4 regions of the Desulfitobacterium chlororespirans DSM 11544 genome follow, and region 2 is predicted to be linked to each of the others. Evidence: riboswitches for the same ligand, from Rfam matches in the RefSeq annotation. Region 2 holds a riboswitch; each other region holds the start of a gene.

Region 1 (4,211 bases), on a different contig from region 2:
TTGTCCTTGCCGGATCATTGTTCGGCAAGGGTTCCGGCTGTGGTCCTGGTACATGGCTCCGGCCCCGCGGATATGGATGAACGCATCGGCGCGAATAAGCCGTTCCGCGATATTGCCGAAGGACTGTCCAGCAAAGGAATCGCCGTACTCCGCTATGACAAGCGCACAAAGGTTTACGGAAAACAGATGCTGAAAGCAGGTCCCGGCGCTGTGACTGTGGAAAGCGAAACCATAGAGGATGCCATCCTCGCCGCCAACCTGCTTAAAAATGACGCCAGAATTGACCCCGGCCAGGTGTATATTTTGGGTCACAGCCTCGGCGGTATGCTCGCACCGCGTATTGACGCGGAGGGCGGTGATTTCGCGGGTATCATCATCTGCGCAGGCTCGCCCCGCCTTTTTAGCGATATTTTATTGAGTCAAAACGAGGATATGCTGGGCCAACTGCCAAAATTGCTGCAATGGATCGCGAATAAACAAATTGCAGGACTCAAAGCCAAATTCACCGCTATCGCCGGCATGAGCGAAGAAGAAGCCAAGCAGATGAAGGTTTTTGGCAGAACCTACGCATGGTATTTCAAGGAGATGGACTCCCATCCTGCTGCCGATTACCTTGCCAGGACGGAAAAGCCCGTGCTGATTTTGCAGGGCGACAAGGATTTTCAAGTCACCGCAGAAAAGGATTTCGCCCTCTATCAGCAAATCTGCATCGGTAAACCCAATGTCTCTTTCAAGCTCTACCCCGGACTGAACCACCTGTTTATGAAGTCGGTTTACGGCAGGGTCAAGGATTTTAAAAAAGAGTACAAAATCCCGCAAAAAGTGTCTGCAGAGGTTTTGGCGGATATCGCAGAGTGGATAGGCAAGGTATGATTAATCTCGCATCATCAACAACCTGATAAGCGCTGCCTCAGCATATCCCAATCTGCCATAAACTGACGTGTCAGATTGGGCCGTCTCCTTACCGCCAACGGATGGTAGGAGACGATGCAGGGATATCCCAGTATAACATGCCATCCCCCCCTCAGATTCTTCACATGGGCCTCTTTATCATCAAACATCGCCTGAACAACGGTATCCCCCAGACAAACGAGCAATTTCGGCTGTATCGTTTCTATTTGTTGAATCAGAAATGGTTTACTGAAAGCCCTGGCTTCTCCTTTATTATATCGGCGAAGGGGCCTGCATTTTAAAAGATACGTTATATAAATGTCATCCGGCGCCAAATTAGCTCGATGCAAAGCCGTCTGCAGCGTTTGCCTTGTGCCGCAGACATATTCATGGCCCTCTTTATCTTCGCGGGCGCCTGGATTATCTAAAATTATAACAACAGGCGCCTGGGGATTACCCTCTCCCCAAATGATCCGCGATTTTTCCGTGCAGACTTCGCATTCTTTATAAGCGGCGGCTTCTTTGGGCAATTTATCTTCCGGCCAAATTGCCGGCTCAAAGCACGAATCCATATTAACTCTCCTAACCCTGCTGGGATTATTAGACTAAGTATTTCGCTATCGCTTATTGGTTATATTGCCCACAATTTGCGATATATTTCCTGCCCCCATTACTCATTACTCATACCGATTGCCTTTCCTGCACTTTTGCCACTCTTAAACAGGTATACGCTTTCTATCTGCCTTATACCGATGATTGATATATTTTCAATCTAAAATAACAAGTAATGTTGCTTCGTTAACCTGCATCGACACATGGTGTTATCAGGAAAATTAAACCACTTGCTCCCAAAACCAAACAAAACCATTGATAAATATAAACATTATGCAGTATAATATCATTGAAGGAGTGTATGTTATGTTTATATCGGTTTGACAACGACATTCATAAGCCTCACCTTCTCACCAACACCAATACAAACAAGATAAACATCACCATTGAGTTGAACATTTCCAAGCTATCGGATACCAGTCATCGTGCTGGTTTTGACGGTGAATTTAGATTAAAAACTGAAAAACGAATCTCCGAGCCGGGATGATCCTAAAGAGCAATCTATGGACACCGGACAGGGCCCAGGCCCTCGGGGTATACTTGGAAACGGGTATGCCTTCACGCTTGAAAAGGAGGTGGATTAAAGCCAACTGTATTAAAATCAGTAATGGCTCCGCTTTCTATTGGCGGAGCCATTATTTTTTTTCGTTAAAAGAATTTTAAATTTATTAGGTGGTGAATTTCATTGCTGAATATAAAATTAAACCAGGTCATGGAACTTTTTTCAGAGAATTATAATATCCAACTTCATGAGGCTGAAGAATATTTTATGGCAATTGTCGCTGTTGGATTATCTTTAACTAAAGAAATGAGAAGAGATATAACTTCGATCTATAATCAGAATAAAGACATGTTTTTTGAAAACGCGAAAAATTTTTCAGGGTACGATCATATCTTACTGAGCAGCGGCGACCTGGAACAAGAAGTTTATGCTAAAAAAACGTTAGGCATTTTACTAAGTGCTGAACAATCCGAGCTCATCAAAGTGAAAGTCTTGCGGCTCATCAAGAAATATTACAAAGATGTCTATATTTATGCCCAAAATAATAACTACGATGGCTTCAGGAAAAAATTATCAGCCATCGAAGATACCAGCAAAAACCTCAAGCTGACGGAAACGCTGATTGTTTTATATTTTTACACTATGAAACAACTCAATGAAAATTTAATCAACCTGCAAGTCGTCGAAAATGCTTTTAATACGGCAAGCCTGTTTATTAACATTAACCCCATCAATACAGACATCCAAAGTGAATTAAAAAGAGAGAACCGCTTAGCCCAAGTAAGGCAGATCGTCAAGGATGAGCTTGGGGTAATAAAAAAACCCTCAGATATTCTCTACAGTAAAAATAAAGACTTAAAAACTGTTGTCAGCTGTTTGCGCAACCTCCTGCTCATCGATAAATTAGATGTTGATTTCATTGCCTCTAAGGTTAACCAGGATGATTTGGATAAAGTCATGCTGGCCTTTATCAAAACCACGGGAAAATCGGATTTTGATAAAACTCAGGTTATACAGTCCTTCGGTGCCGGTTATATTGTAAAAATGCTTCTTAATGAATATTTAAAAACGAGGGAACTTTATCTTTCTTCCAATGATGAAGATGCCCGATATTCTGAATTGAAAGTTCTGAAGGAGCAATTGGATAATGCCTTATCCGAAAAGGATACTGCTGAAATCCAGACCCAAAAACTCAAAGATGAGTTTGAAAATTATGAGCTTAAACTGAAGAAGGCCTTGTCGGAGCAAAGCAGATTTTATGAAGCACAAATCAATGAGCTGAATAAGGAGATCGATAGCCTTAAAACAAACCTGGATGCGGAAATGAAAAACAGAGAGGAACTTTTTCAGCTTCGTGAGTTTTTCATTGATCTTAAAAACGATGATTTATCCAACGATGATTTACCCACAGAGACTTCCGTGGATCTATCGAGATTTATCGCCAATAAGAAGCTCTTAATCATCGGCGGAGCCCCCAGTTGGCAGAAACGGTTAAAGGCTAAGTTCCCCACCATTCTTACGGTCGATGGCTTTAATGACAAGATTGAACTTAGAAATTACGGCGAGGTGGATTTTGTTCTCTTCTATTCAAAATATATGAGCCACAAAACCTATTATAAAACTGTGGATTTCGTAAGAGCCAATGATATTCCGGCCGGTTATATCGGCAAAACAAATATGGATTTAGTCGAATTTGAAATAGCCGAAGAATTAAATAAACGCTTAGTCGCTCATTAACGAAGATGCCATGGGGCTTGGACCTCATGGCATCTTTTGATTATATTGAAAAATTCATACCCTCAAACGATTCTTTGTTCAATACGATTGGCGTTATCGTTTCACCATAAAAATCTTCCGCTTCGCCAAGCACTTTACATCCGAATTTTAATAACATCTTTAATGTTACTTCCCTTGCTTCAACATATAACTCCTCCGTATAGAGGCTAAACATCTCTTTTAACGAATAGACCGCTATTTTTTGACCAAGGCCTATCCCCCGTAATCTCTTATCGACAGCAAACCTTCCCCAATGCCATTGCTCCTCTTCCTTCCAGGCCGCCGCTATCCCAATAATATCTTCTCCTGCTCTTGCACACCACCAGATCGGCTTTAAATCATTTTGCAACGGAACCGATTCTGCAGGAATATTCTGCTCACCTGTAAACACCTCTGTGGCTAACTTTATAGCCTGCTCCCGATAATTCTC
Region 2 (4,211 bases):
ACCGGCGGAAGGCTCAAGGTAAGGGAGAGTTTAAGCAATGGAGTATGGGAAGAAAAGGTTAACCAGATTCGCATCTATTCCGGGAAAAAATTCGAGGCAGTCAATGAAGTGGAAGCAGGTTCGGTCTGTGCGGTAACAGGGCTTACCCTAACCAAACCGGGAGAAGGCTTAGGCACGGAGGCCGCCGCCCATGCCCCTCTCTTGGAACCCGTATTGGCTTATCAAATGATCCTTCCGGAAGGCTGTGATCCCCAGGTGATGATGCCTAAGCTGCGTCAGCTGGAGGAAGAAGACCCAGGCTTGCAGGTGGTCTGGGATGAGGAACTCAGGGAGATCCAGGTGCAGATGATGGGCGAGGTCCAGCTGGAAATCCTGCAAAGCCTGATCCGGAGCCGGTTTGGCCTGGAGGTGTCCTTCGGATCAGGGAGGATTGTTTATAAAGAAACCATTGGTAATGCCGTGGAAGGAGTAGGGCATTTTGAACCCTTGCGGCATTATGCGGAGGTCCACCTATTAATGGAGCCGGGGGAGCGGGGAAGCGGCCTTCAGTTCGGGTCGGAATGCAGCGAGGATAGCTTAAGCAAAAGCTGGCAAAGACTCGTTTTATCTCATCTGGAAGAAAAAGTTCATAAGGGAGTTCTCACAGGGTCACCGATTACCGATCTAAAAATCACCTTAGTGTCAGGCCGGGCCCATACCAAGCATACCGAGGGCGGTGACTTCAGAGAGGCCACCTATCGCGCGGTGCGTCAGGGTTTAATGGAAGCGGAGTCCATGCTCCTGGAGCCTTATTATGCTTTCCAGCTGGAATTGCCGGAAAAAATGGTGGGGCGGGCCATGAACGATGTGGAAAAAATGCATGGAACTTGCCAGCTTGCCCAGATCGAAGGGGAGCGGGCAACCCTTACTGGAAGTGCTCCCGTGGCAACGATGAGAAACTATCAGCAGGAGGTCATGGCTTACAGCAAAGGTCTGGGCAGGCTTTTTTGCAGTCTGAAGGGCTATGAACCCTGCCATAATCCCGATGAGGTCATAGCCATGGCTGGGTACGACCCGGAAAGGGATGTGGATAATCCTGCCGATTCCGTATTTTGTGCCCAGGGTTCCGGCTTTTTGGTCCCCTGGTATCAAGTCAAGGAACATATGCATGTGGAGAGCTGTTTCGCCAAAGAGAGTGAATTCATAGAAGCAGAATCTCATCTTCAGATACCCTATGCCGAGGAAAGGTGGATCGACCCCGAGGAGATCGACAGGATCCTCAACCAGACCTATTATGCCAACCAAGGCAAAAAATCCCTTTGGCAGAAACGGAAAAAAGCTGCGGAAAGCTATTATAGACCACCTGCTGATTTAAACAAACCTAAAGAAAGCCAAGCAGAATATCTGCTCGTGGACGGCTATAATATTATCTTTGACTGGCCGGAACTGAAAGAGCTTGCTCAGGATAATATGGATGGAGCCAGGATAAGGCTTCTTGATATCCTCAGCAATTATCAGGGGATTCGCAAGTGCCGGATTATCGTCGTCTTCGATGCTTATCGTGTTCAGGGGCATCCTGAGGAAGCCATCGATTATCATAATATCCTGATGGTCTATACCAAAGAAGCGCAAACCGCGGATCAATATATTGAAAGATTTGCTTATGATCATCAGAAAAAGTATAAGATCACCGTGGCTACCTCCGATGGCCTGCAGCAGATCATTATCAGAGGGGCAGGATGTGCCTTATTATCCGCCCGAGACTTGAAGGAAGAAGTCATAATGGCCAATAAACAGGTCATCGAGGCTTATCAGGCACAACAAACGCCAACCCGGCATTATCTGAAGGATGCCTTATCTGCCGAAAGCGAACAGCAGATGAAAGAGTTCCTTAAAAGAGAGAAGGATTAGCTCTCAATACCCCTTCATCTTTAAATATATTCAGCAATATATTTAGCGATGAAGGGGTATTTGCTATAAGTCTGTTGGAAATGCAACCGACATGGACAGGGAGTTGTGTTATACTTGCTTATATCAGAGAAAATTGTGTTGAGTTTGTTAGCTTTATAATCATTCCTGTTGTAATTATTTATGTTATGAGTGGTTGTGTCATAATCCATTGCATAGAAACCCAACAGAATAGTGGAATCTTTCGAATCGTTTCCCGCTAAAGCCATGCTATGCTGGGGCGATCTGAGCAAAGGCTCACAGGGTCGGCATAGAAATGTACCGGCCTCCCGTAAATGCGGCATCCTGTTCAGGATACGGCAGGAAAGAAAGGTGCAAAGACCCAGAATGATGGGATTTTAGGCGCATTTTCGATTGTGAGCGAAAGTGCGCTTTTGCTGTTGTTTTTGCTTTTGCTGGCCAAGGGTTCCGTAGAGGCCTTAGACGAGAGAAGGGGGAAAAAGGATGGCAGACTGTCTTTCCGCAATGCGTTCGGTGGAATTTCTGAGTCACTTTTCCGATGATGAGCTCCAGGAGATTGGCAAATGCCTGCTGACCAGGGTCCAGAGGTACAAAAAGGGTGAAAAGGTTTTTGAGGCGGGTCAGCCCGCTGTTTCCATGGGTGTTATTCTGCAGGGAAGGGTGTATATCGAGGATGATGATGCCTTCGGGAACAGGAGCATTCTGGCGGAACTGCACCGGGGGGATACCATGGCCGGCAGCTGTGTCTGTGCCCAAAGGCCCAGCTATCTCACCTCCTTTGTCGCGGCGGAACCGTCGGAGATTCTATTGCTGAATTGCGGAACCATCTATACCAACTGCAATAAAAGCTGCAGTATTCGCGGCAAGATGCTGGAAAATCTCCTGAAAATTATTGCGGCGGAGGCAGTCACTCAGAGCCGCAAACTCAAATGTTTATCACAACGGAGTATCAGGGGAAAATTGCTGGCTTTTTTCTCTTACTGTGTTCAGGAAAAGGGAGAAAACAGCTTCACTATCCGTTTTTCCAGACAGGAATTGGCGGATTTTCTTTGTTTAAACCGCAGTGCCATGTCCAAAGAGCTGGGCAAGATGCGGGATGATGGTCTGCTGCGCTTTGACCGGAACTATTTTGAGATGTTGTCTTGTGAAGTTAAAAGGGAATCACCGGAACAGGATAAGACAAATACGTTTTTGAAAGCTATTTGATGTGGGGTGCTGATCATCGAATTAAAGCGAACCAATAATCAGCCCTGGCAGCTGGGTGCCATCCTGGGGACCGGTGTTTTGACCGTTGCCTTAAGCCTGACCGCTCTTTGCCTGGGCCGTTATGAATTGTCCATAATTGATGTGGTGAAAATACTGCTTTCCGCTTTTTGGGATTTGCAGCAGACCTGGACCGACGCCATGGCGGATGTGGTCTTTCAGGTGCGGTTGCCCCGGGTTTTCGCCGCTTTATTAGTGGGAGCCGGTCTTGCCATTTCCGGGACAACCTATCAGGGAATATTCAAAAATCCCCTGGTCTCCCCCGATCTTTTGGGGGTGTCTTCCGGCGCTTGTGTGGGAGCGGCCATGGCCATCTTAAACGGCCTGGATGCGGGGGGAATCCAGATCTGTGCCCTCCTGGGCGGGCTGCTGGCCGTAGCCATTACCACAACCATTCCCAAGTTGCTGAGAAACAGCTCCAACTTAATTCTGGTGCTGGCGGGAATTATTGTCGCCGGCTTTATGAGCTCCGCTCTGGGATTGCTGAAATATGTGGCAGACCCGGAAACCCAGCTGCCGGAGATCGTCTTCTGGCAAATGGGCAGCCTGGCCACCACCTCCATGAGTGACGTCATGATGATTGTGCCGGCGATGCTGATCAGCATGGCCTTATTGATAGCCGTACGGTGGCGCATCAATATTCTCTCTCTGGGAGATGAAGAGGCCGGTTCATTAGGGATTAATATCAGGGTGATCCGCGGCTTGGCCATTGTTTGTTCCACCGTCACTACGGCTTGTGCGGTATGCATCAGCGGTACTGTAGGCTGGATTGGCCTGGTTGTTCCCCATCTCTGCCGGATGCTGGTTGGGCCGGATAATACCCGGGTCATTCCCTTATCCATCTTCGTGGGAGCCTCATTTATGCTGGTGGTCGATACGGTTGCCCGCACTGTGACCAGCGGTGAAATTCCCCTGAGCATTCTCACCGGATTCATCGGTGCACCTCTTTACGGTTGGCTATTATTTAAGCAGAGGATGAAAATAAAATGAACAGCTTATTGGAAGTCAATCAGGCAGCCTTCGCTTACCCCAGCGGCAAG
Region 3 (4,211 bases), on a different contig from region 2:
TGTTCTTTGAGTAAGGGGTAGCCTAAGCGTTCACGTTGCTCTACATAGGCCTGAGCGCAAAGACGGGCCAAATTGCGGACCCGGGCGATATAGCCCGTTCGCTCGGTCACACTGATGGCTCCGCGGGCATCGAGAAGGTTGAAGGTATGGGAGCATTTCAGGACATAGTCATAAGCAGGAAGGACCAATCCTTTCTCCACGATCCGAATGGCTTCCTTCTCATACATTTCAAACCAGGTTTGCAGGGCTTCTACATCGGCGGCTTCAAAATTGTAATGAGAATAATCGATTTCGTTTTGGAGGTAGATATCGCCGTAAGTGATATCTCCTACATACTCAATATCATAGACACTCTCTTTGTTTTGAATATACATGGCCAAACGCTCGAGACCATAAGTGATCTCGGCACAGACCGGTTTGCAGTCAATCCCCCCGCATTGTTGAAAGTAGGTGAACTGAGTAACTTCCATGCCATCCAGCCAAACTTCCCAACCTAACCCCCAGGCCCCCAGAGTCGGAGACTCCCAGTTGTCTTCCACAAAGCGAATATCATGCTCTTTGGGATTAACGCCTAAACGCTCCAGACTTTGCAGATAGAGCTCCTGAATATTATCCGGCGAAGGCTTAATAATGACTTGGTATTGGAAATAATGCTGTAAACGGTTGGGGTTTTCCCCATAGCGTCCATCCGTAGGACGACGGGAAGGCTCGATATAAGCCACTTTCCATGGTTCAGGCCCCAGGGCACGTAAAAAGGTGTTGGGATTAAAGGTTCCGGCGCCTTTTTCCATATCATAAGGCTGAGCAATGATGCACCCTTGTTCTCCCCAAAATTGATTCAGGGAAAGGATCATGTCCTGAAATTTCATGGTTAACCTCCCTATTTTTTACTACCTAATCTCTTGAGCTACCACATTAAAGAAAACTTGGCTAGGTGAAGGCGGCTGCCTGGTTGCCTTTATGCTTCCTGTAAAGCAAAAAACTCCCGCCCCGTAGCTTTCGCTACAGGGACGAGAGTATCCTTCCCGCGGTTCCACCCTGCTTGATCTCCATATAAGCCACCTGGTTCCCAAACTCCTGAAAAGGCAGCTTTCAAGGAAATCCTCCTTCTTTAAAACGTGCTCCAAGTGCCCTGATCCGCTTACCCGTCTGGTTTCCACCCTGCCAAACTCTCTTAAGGGATACCCGAATCTTCCTCTCATCATCGCACCATAGGATTCAATTTGGAAATAATTATAGTATGATTTGGTTCTTTTGTCAAACTAAGCTATCCTAATCCCATGCTCTTTTTCAATCATAGTCAGCACTGAAGCAAGTCCCTTCGCCTGGGAGTAGTAGATCTTCTTATTATATTTTCTGGCCACATCTTTGGCATCCCACATGCTGGAATGGGAACAGACCATTTGCACGATAATCACACAATCTGTGTCCTTGATGAGATTTTCCAGTACCTTTTTGTTGTTTTTTTTGGGTACGCCGTCGTGGAAGCGCAGTTCGATATTTTTCAGCTTGCCCATGGATTTGCTGTGCCGCTCAAAATTATATCCGCCTATGATCGCTAACTTCATTTTACCAAACTCCTTCCTGTAAAGTCTGGATACTCGATTTCTTTTCATTGCTCGTCTCAGCCTCATTGTATTGAAACTCATCACAAGGTTCAGAAAGCAGGATAACTTCGAAGTTTCCGCCATACCGGCGATATTTATGCTGGAAGTTATAAAAACAACGGGGACAACTTGTCACGATCTTCTTTATTTTCAACTCATGCCAAGCCGTAATATTTCTTTGGCTTATTAAATCTGAAAGCTCTCCATAGCCCAATTGGCAGGCTTTATCCCCACAACACCACTGATCTTTACCCAGAACGGCAAAATCGATTTTTCTATCCCTAAGCAACTGCATACAGACCATGTTCCATTCCCATTTTGATCTGTCAGCAAAGGAATTACATCCGGGAAAAAACAAATATTCGGCATCAGGTCTTTCTGCAAAAGTCGGTATCCCCAACATTTTTATACAATTTAGTCCCATCGTTGACCAACCTTCTTTCTCCGTGTTTGCGGACTCCAATCCAACCGCCCTTTAAAACGCTAAAAGGCTCCACTTTAACGAAAGTGGAACCTCTATTAAACCCAACATATTGGGAATCCACCTCCTTTTCAAACGTGAAGGCATAGCCATTTCTGGATATACCCCGAGGGCATACAGCCCTGGCCGACCAACCATGGATGACTCTTTAGGTTGTTCCGGCTCGGAGATCATTATGAAATTTTTCTCAATTATTATTTTCATTATATATTGAGTTTAGTTATGTTTCAATAGGTTTTGATCATATTGATTTTAATCATTAAAAACACTGCTGCAGATATAAAGCAATGATGAGAGGGAGAGCATCCCGATTTTCCCGACACACAGAAACCAGCTTTACCTTGGGATGGCATCTTATCCGGTCTGTCCAGCCGCTGCTGGCCTGCTTGAGCACGCCAAGAATCGGAACCGGACCTTCTATGGCCGCTAAGATCTCCTGCTGAAAGACAAGAGCTTCCCGCTCCAGACTGCCGCATTCATCCATCACGATAAGCCGGGCCTGGTTTCCGGCACAGCGAACGAGCTCTGCCCCATACCCATCGAACCGCTCCGTAAAGACTTGGGGGGGACTATTTTCACAAAAATGAACCACACTGTTTTCTTCCTGATAGACTTTCTCTCCCGAGGCCGCAGCCAGATAAAGCCGCCGGTTGGGAGAACCTCTGTCCGGGCCAAAGTAGGTTCTGAATCCTGCGTAGGTTACGTTGCAAAGAGCCAGTGCCTTATCGACGATAGTACTTTTGCCCACTTGGATCTCACCGGTCAAAAAGATGTGCATTTACAGCCTCCCTTCGATTTCAAATATTCCTACAGCCTTTTGGCGCGGCAGATAGAAGGGAAAATCTTCTTTGCCTGTTTCCACAAGACGTTCCGATAGAAAATCTTCCAAATCTCCGGGGTTGATATCATGGGATTGAGTCCTGATAAAGTCCCGGGCATCTTCCTCCGACCGGAAGGGCTGGCCAAATTCAAAAGCCGTTTCGGTAAGGGAATAAGGTATGCCCTTGCTGTTCAAATTTTCCTCTACCTCTTCAGACGTGTTTTTCTGGAATTTCCGATACTTTTCCGGATAGAGCTCTGTCTGGCTCTTTCTGCCCACCACAGCGATAAGTCTTTTACAGCGGGGCAAGAATTGTTCCAACTCACGACTGCCGAAAAAACTGATAAAGATAACATCCCACCGCTCCTCGATGGCGTTGCAATCCATCAGCACAGGGGTGATATTTCTGATCTTTTCAGCCTGAATCCTTTGTCTAAGCATCTCAATGGCATAGGGATGACTGTCGATGCAGGTAATGCGGTCAATGTATTTGCTCAGTTGTGAATCCACCAGTCCTATTCCGCAGCCAATATCACATAAAGAAGAGTACTCAGCCACTTTAGGGCCTACCAACTCAGCAATATTCTTGAAAAAACCGGTATACCTTTCCGCGTCCTGATACCATCTCACCGTATTTTCATTCCATTCGAAATTCATCCTGCTCCCCCTTGCTTATTTTTTTATCGTCACCTTCTGTCCCGCGGAATATATCTTCACTTTCTCGGCCCCGGCTACGATTCGAAAAGCCCGGGCATTATCTTTAACCATAAAGCCTGAAAGCTCTTGAAGCCCATGCTCAAAAAGTACAGGAGCCAACGGGGTCCCCGGGCCAACCAACGTGATCCGTCGGGCGTTCCTTGACAATTCCAGGAGCCTGGGCAGCGTCTTATCCACTACCGAAGCGCAAGTGATATAGACATAGTCACACTCCGGCAGAATAAACTCACTGGCCGGCAGGGGATAGTCCCCTTCCTCCGGACTCCATTCCAGAATAGAAAGATCGCAGATCGGCTCCAGAAGGCTTTCCAAATGGGGGAAGTGACCCACTACTCCAACCTTTTTACCTTTCACTTCATTCTGGGACATGATAAAGGGGTCGTTCATACGGTCCTCGACCCTTTTGGCATCCGGGAAGACGACACCATGTTCTCTTGCTACTTGAGGATTGTTGTAATAGGCGTTGATGGCCGCCAAACCGATGGAAGCTTCAACATAATTCCAGGACTTGACGCAGCCGGCTGCTACCCGCAATGGCAGGCCTAACAAGTTTTGGGTGAGCATGGGCATTCTTGTTTCAAAGGGG
Region 4 (4,211 bases), on a different contig from region 2:
ATACATCTGGTTATGCTTGCGCATGCCCTGGGATATTTTTTCATCAGCCACCACGGGATTGATATGGCAAACTGTGAAATAAAGCCCGGGAAAACGGCTTTTCAGCTCCCGCAAAAGAGCTTTTTCATCAGTACCCAGAAAATCGTCGATACAGTTGAAGTACAGCACAAAGGCCTTGGGCACCGGCTCCAGCACTTCCAGGAGCTCCTCCACCGCATCGCCGATATTCTCCACATATTGTCCGGAAACCGCATCCTCTTCCCCAATATATAGAAAGGAGAGAAACTCCTTTTCCCCGTTTTGCAAAGCGCGGATAGCGTTGCGGCGGCCGCAGGCCGTGGGGCAGATATGGAGACTGTGGCTTTCCGGGATGCGCAGAATCGTTTTTGACCTGCTCCGGTTGGGAATATAATAAAGAAGATTATTTTGAACCCTTTTACTCATGTCCGCACACCTCAAGGAAGCGCCGGGCCAGAGTGCGGTAGCCTTGGGCAATCTCCGTTTCCGGAAAAATCTCCATAACCGTCTTGCCCTGCTCTTCCCCCTTCTGGATCTCGGCCGCCCGGGGAATAACGGCAATAAGCTCGCCCTGGGTTTCCGCCGCCAGCTGCTGCACCAACTCCAGCTCCTTGTCCACATTGCGCCGGTTCAGGATCAGCCCTCCGTAACGGGCATAGTCCCGGCTGCGGAAATTGGCCAAAGCTGCGGCGATATTGGAAGCTGCATACATAGACATCATCTCTCCCGAGGTAACGATAAAGACCACATCCGTATATTCGCCCCGCAGAGGCATGGCGAAGCCGCCGCAGACCACATCCCCCAACACATCGTAAAGCACGATATCCGGCTGGTAGACTTCATAAGCTTTCATTTCCGCCAAGGTATCAAAAGCGGTGATAATTCCCCGTCCCGCACAGCCGATGCCGGGCATGGGACCGCCTGCTTCCACACAAAGTACCCCGTTATAGCCCTCCTGTACAAAGTCGCTCACCTGCAGGTCATCCCGTCTGCTGCGCACCAGCTCCAATACGGTGGGAATGGCCCGGCCCCCGGTCAGCATCCGCGTGGAATCCGCCTTGGGATCGCAGCCGATCTGCATCACTTTATAGCCCATCTCGCTCAAGGCCACCGCCAAATTGGAGGTGGTGGTGGATTTGCCAATCCCTCCCTTACCGTAAATAGCTGCTCTAATCATGGTTTATGCACTCCTTACCCGGTGGGATTGTCCTGCCCAGTTTGACTGCGCTGCCTGAGCGTCTTTTCGCCGCAAAGCAGCCGTACTGTAGCTGGTTCCCCCTTTTTTAGCAAACGGTCCTCAGCTTCCTCCATCAAAATCCCCGTGGCATTGACAAAACAGTCCACTGTGTCTCCCATCCGGATAGGAACAATCTCATACTCCTCTCCGGTCCAACTGAGACCTACATGAGCATGACGGCCGGAGCGGATTCCACTTTGGTAATCCTCATACAGCCGGGCTTTGATCTCCGGCCGCTCATAACACGGACAACCCAGAAAGCGTTCCATAATCGCGGGCAGGTACTGCTCAGCCTGAGTCAGAGCCGCATGAGGAGGCGCGGGAATTCCCACGACACATTTTCCCTGAATTTCTCCCAGCAGCATGGCTTTCCCACCAGGGTTGAATCCCATGCCCTGGACCAGCACTCTGCCCAGCTTTTCAACAGCCTGGACAGTATAATCTCCATACCGGGCTCCGCTGCGGCCCAAGCCCCCGATCAGGATCAGCACATCACAACGGGAGATAACCTGCAGAATAGCCTGGCAGATCAGATCTTCCCCATCCCCTGCCACCGGTTCTGTCCAGGCCTCCCCGCCGCATTCCCGAAGGATCCCTGCCAAGAGAATGCTGTCCGACTCCACCACCTGTCCGGGGCCGGGCCGGCGGCCGGGTGCCACCAGGTCGTCCCCCACCGGAATGATGGCGGCTTTGGGCTTTTTCCATACGGTTACCGTTTCCACTCCGGCAAAACGCAGGATCGAGAGATTCGCCGGGTTCAGGCGGTAATTGGCCGGAACAAGCCGCTCACCCTCCCGGATGCTACTGCCTGCCCGCTTGATTCCCTGCCCCGGTGCGGGCAACGCCTTGATTTCCACTCTTCCATCTGTCCAATGCTTTACCTGTTCCAAAGGGATCACTGTATCAAAAGGCGGTTCGATCACCGCACCCATCGCCCGGAGACAAAATTCATGTTCAGCCAGCACCCGGCTGCCGCTCTCAAGCAGCTTTTTAGCCTGTTCCCAGTTCACCATAATTCCGTCATGCTGAGCGGTATCTGCCGAAGGCACCGAAAAGGCTGCATAGGTCGGTTCCGAAGTCACCCGGCCCAAGGCTTCATTCAGTGGTACGAATTCCTTGGCCAGTTCAAATTTGGCCTGGTCGAAAAGGATCGCCAAGGCCTCATCCCGGGAGAACGGATCATTCTGCTGCCGATGACAGCGTGTGGCACAACCGATACAGGATGAGGAGGGGCAGCTGATGTGATCATGCTGATTGTTTGCCATGGTGTTTCTCCTTATAAAAACAATACCAACAGAAAAAGCGGCCTGCCTTTCCAAAGCAAAACCGCCCGATGATGAAAACAGCAAAAGCCAGCACCCGATCTGTCAATCCTGTATTTTCTGCTTCCTTTTCATCAGTGAAGGCCAGCTGGTTTCCTGACTGACCCCGTGAGCGGTTTGCTCAGGCTCCTCCGTCATGAGATAGTCTTTTAGACAAAGGAGCTCGGAAAACTATTCAATTTCATTGTTTGTTCATGAACATAACATAACATAAATCAACACAAAAATAAATATCCTGATTTTATTTTACATTAAATTAGGTTATATCCAGTTATGAAATTAGGTTATATGGAGTTATGTTTTCACACAAAAAAAGAAGTGCCTGATCTCAAAGCACTTCCATCTCGGTAAAGGTCAGCCCTGTCAGCTCGTGTCTTTTATAGACTTCAACAAATCGTTCAGAGCAATACACAGTAACTCCGTAGCCCTTGGCCCTGAACAGATCCACTCCCTTGAGGGATTCTTCTCTTAAATAAAGGTAATCCCGCGCTTCAATCCGCTCCTTGCTCTCGGCACTATAGGTTTCATAGCCGCATTCCGGACAACGATTGAGCAGAATAACATTTGATTTTTTATAAAATTCGGCGCTGACAGCGACATGAAGCTTGTAATAGGCCGGCGGCTCTTTGGATATCTTATGGACTCTGATGCCCTGGCGCCTGAGCTCCGTTAGCTGCAGATCCGATAAATCACGGATGGATAGTACATGGGCTTTCTCTAAGCTGTACCCCGTAATCTTTTCTCTTTCCAGGACGTCCTTGGCCTTCCCGGAGATATGATTGATATAAAACCAGAGAAAATCAGGATAATTATCGTTAGATAAAGCAATAGGTGTATCGGTTCCCAAATCATGCATTGTGCTTTTTTTCCATTCTCTTTGGCATAGGGGACAATGGATTTCTTTTCTTGGCCATTCGGTTACACTTACCCCATAGGCGTAGGGCTCTTTTTCTCCTTCATCAATTTCCAAACAATAATAGCGCATCCCATCACCTTCCAATATATACTCTACTTTCCAACATATACTCCGATAATAAAAAAAAGAGCCGGTGTATTCGGCTCTGGCAGACATCATGTAATAAGGTAAAGATGAGCGATCATCCTACCCTTAAATTCACCACACTTATTCTCCCCCGAAAACTTGTGTTTCTGGAATGGGGCAGGTATCCTGACTTGAACTCATCCTCATCCCTTACCTTCCCGGTTTTCACCAGTGGATCCTCTAAGGGGCTCGTCCTTCTTACAGTAGCGGGGCTGTCCCGGCTTCGCACCGGAGTTCCCTATTAATGCATTTAAGCAACCCTATTCCGCCTGATATTCAGTTTTTCCTTATAATCAACATTATATCAAGTACCACTGTAAGTCAACAGAATATTTTGCCTACAACAAAGAGCATCACTCAAAATGAGCAATGCCCTTGAGGCTATCTAATGCAGTTGCAAAATCGGATTCATATCCTATTTTAGCCCCCCATTCCACTATAACCTTTCATCTGAAATTCCCAAACGTTTGGGAATTTCGAATGTCATTAACCCATCAACCGACTTTAATCGCCCTCTCATGGCAGTTATTTTGACACATTTTACAAGCTATACAGGCGGATTCATTGCTGACATAGGCTCTCGAATTACCCT

What was found. Region 2 has a riboswitch for molybdenum cofactor ahead of BUA14_RS13230 (Crp/Fnr family transcriptional regulator). Riboswitches for the same ligand answer to the same signal wherever they lie in the genome.
Region 1: linked by a shared signal. The riboswitch ahead of BUA14_RS05725 (hypothetical protein) and the one ahead of BUA14_RS13230 (Crp/Fnr family transcriptional regulator) in region 2 are both predicted to bind molybdenum cofactor.
Region 3: linked by a shared signal. The riboswitch ahead of BUA14_RS22955 (heterodisulfide reductase-related iron-sulfur binding cluster) and the one ahead of BUA14_RS13230 (Crp/Fnr family transcriptional regulator) in region 2 are both predicted to bind molybdenum cofactor.
Region 4: linked by a shared signal. The riboswitch ahead of BUA14_RS25865 (molybdopterin molybdotransferase MoeA) and the one ahead of BUA14_RS13230 (Crp/Fnr family transcriptional regulator) in region 2 are both predicted to bind molybdenum cofactor.

The regions. Positions count from the first base shown of each region.
Region 1 covers NZ_FRDN01000004.1:623,463-627,673, forward strand. The annotation lists gene BUA14_RS05715 (alpha/beta hydrolase family protein) at 1-873, shown strand, start outside; gene BUA14_RS05720 (uracil-DNA glycosylase) at 888-1,463, opposite strand; molybdenum cofactor riboswitch at 1,963-2,094, shown strand; gene BUA14_RS05725 (hypothetical protein) at 2,189-3,742, shown strand; gene BUA14_RS05730 (GNAT family N-acetyltransferase) at 3,783-4,211, opposite strand, start outside.
Region 2 covers NZ_FRDN01000008.1:120,504-124,714, forward strand. The annotation lists gene BUA14_RS13225 (translation factor GTPase family protein) at 1-1,890, shown strand, start outside; molybdenum cofactor riboswitch at 2,118-2,274, shown strand; gene BUA14_RS13230 (Crp/Fnr family transcriptional regulator) at 2,392-3,114, shown strand; gene BUA14_RS13235 (FecCD family ABC transporter permease) at 3,121-4,161, shown strand; gene BUA14_RS13240 (ABC transporter ATP-binding protein) at 4,158-4,211, shown strand, end outside.
Region 3 covers NZ_FRDN01000016.1:153,061-157,271, reverse strand. The annotation lists gene glyQ (glycine--tRNA ligase subunit alpha) at 1-869, opposite strand, end outside; gene BUA14_RS28160 (hypothetical protein) at 959-1,096, opposite strand; gene BUA14_RS22960 (DUF2325 domain-containing protein) at 1,263-1,568, opposite strand; gene BUA14_RS22955 (heterodisulfide reductase-related iron-sulfur binding cluster) at 1,570-2,010, opposite strand; molybdenum cofactor riboswitch at 2,137-2,269, opposite strand; gene BUA14_RS22950 (nucleoside-triphosphatase) at 2,348-2,866, opposite strand; gene BUA14_RS22945 (class I SAM-dependent methyltransferase) at 2,867-3,565, opposite strand; gene BUA14_RS22940 (DUF364 domain-containing protein) at 3,581-4,211, opposite strand, start outside.
Region 4 covers NZ_FRDN01000023.1:3,255-7,465, reverse strand. The annotation lists gene BUA14_RS25875 (nitrogenase component 1) at 1-444, opposite strand, end outside; gene BUA14_RS25870 (nucleotide-binding protein) at 437-1,195, opposite strand; gene BUA14_RS25865 (molybdopterin molybdotransferase MoeA) at 1,210-2,520, opposite strand; molybdenum cofactor riboswitch at 2,626-2,758, opposite strand; gene BUA14_RS25860 (double-CXXCG motif protein) at 2,906-3,562, opposite strand; cobalamin riboswitch at 3,719-3,897, opposite strand; gene BUA14_RS25855 (4Fe-4S dicluster domain-containing protein) at 4,114-4,211, opposite strand, start outside.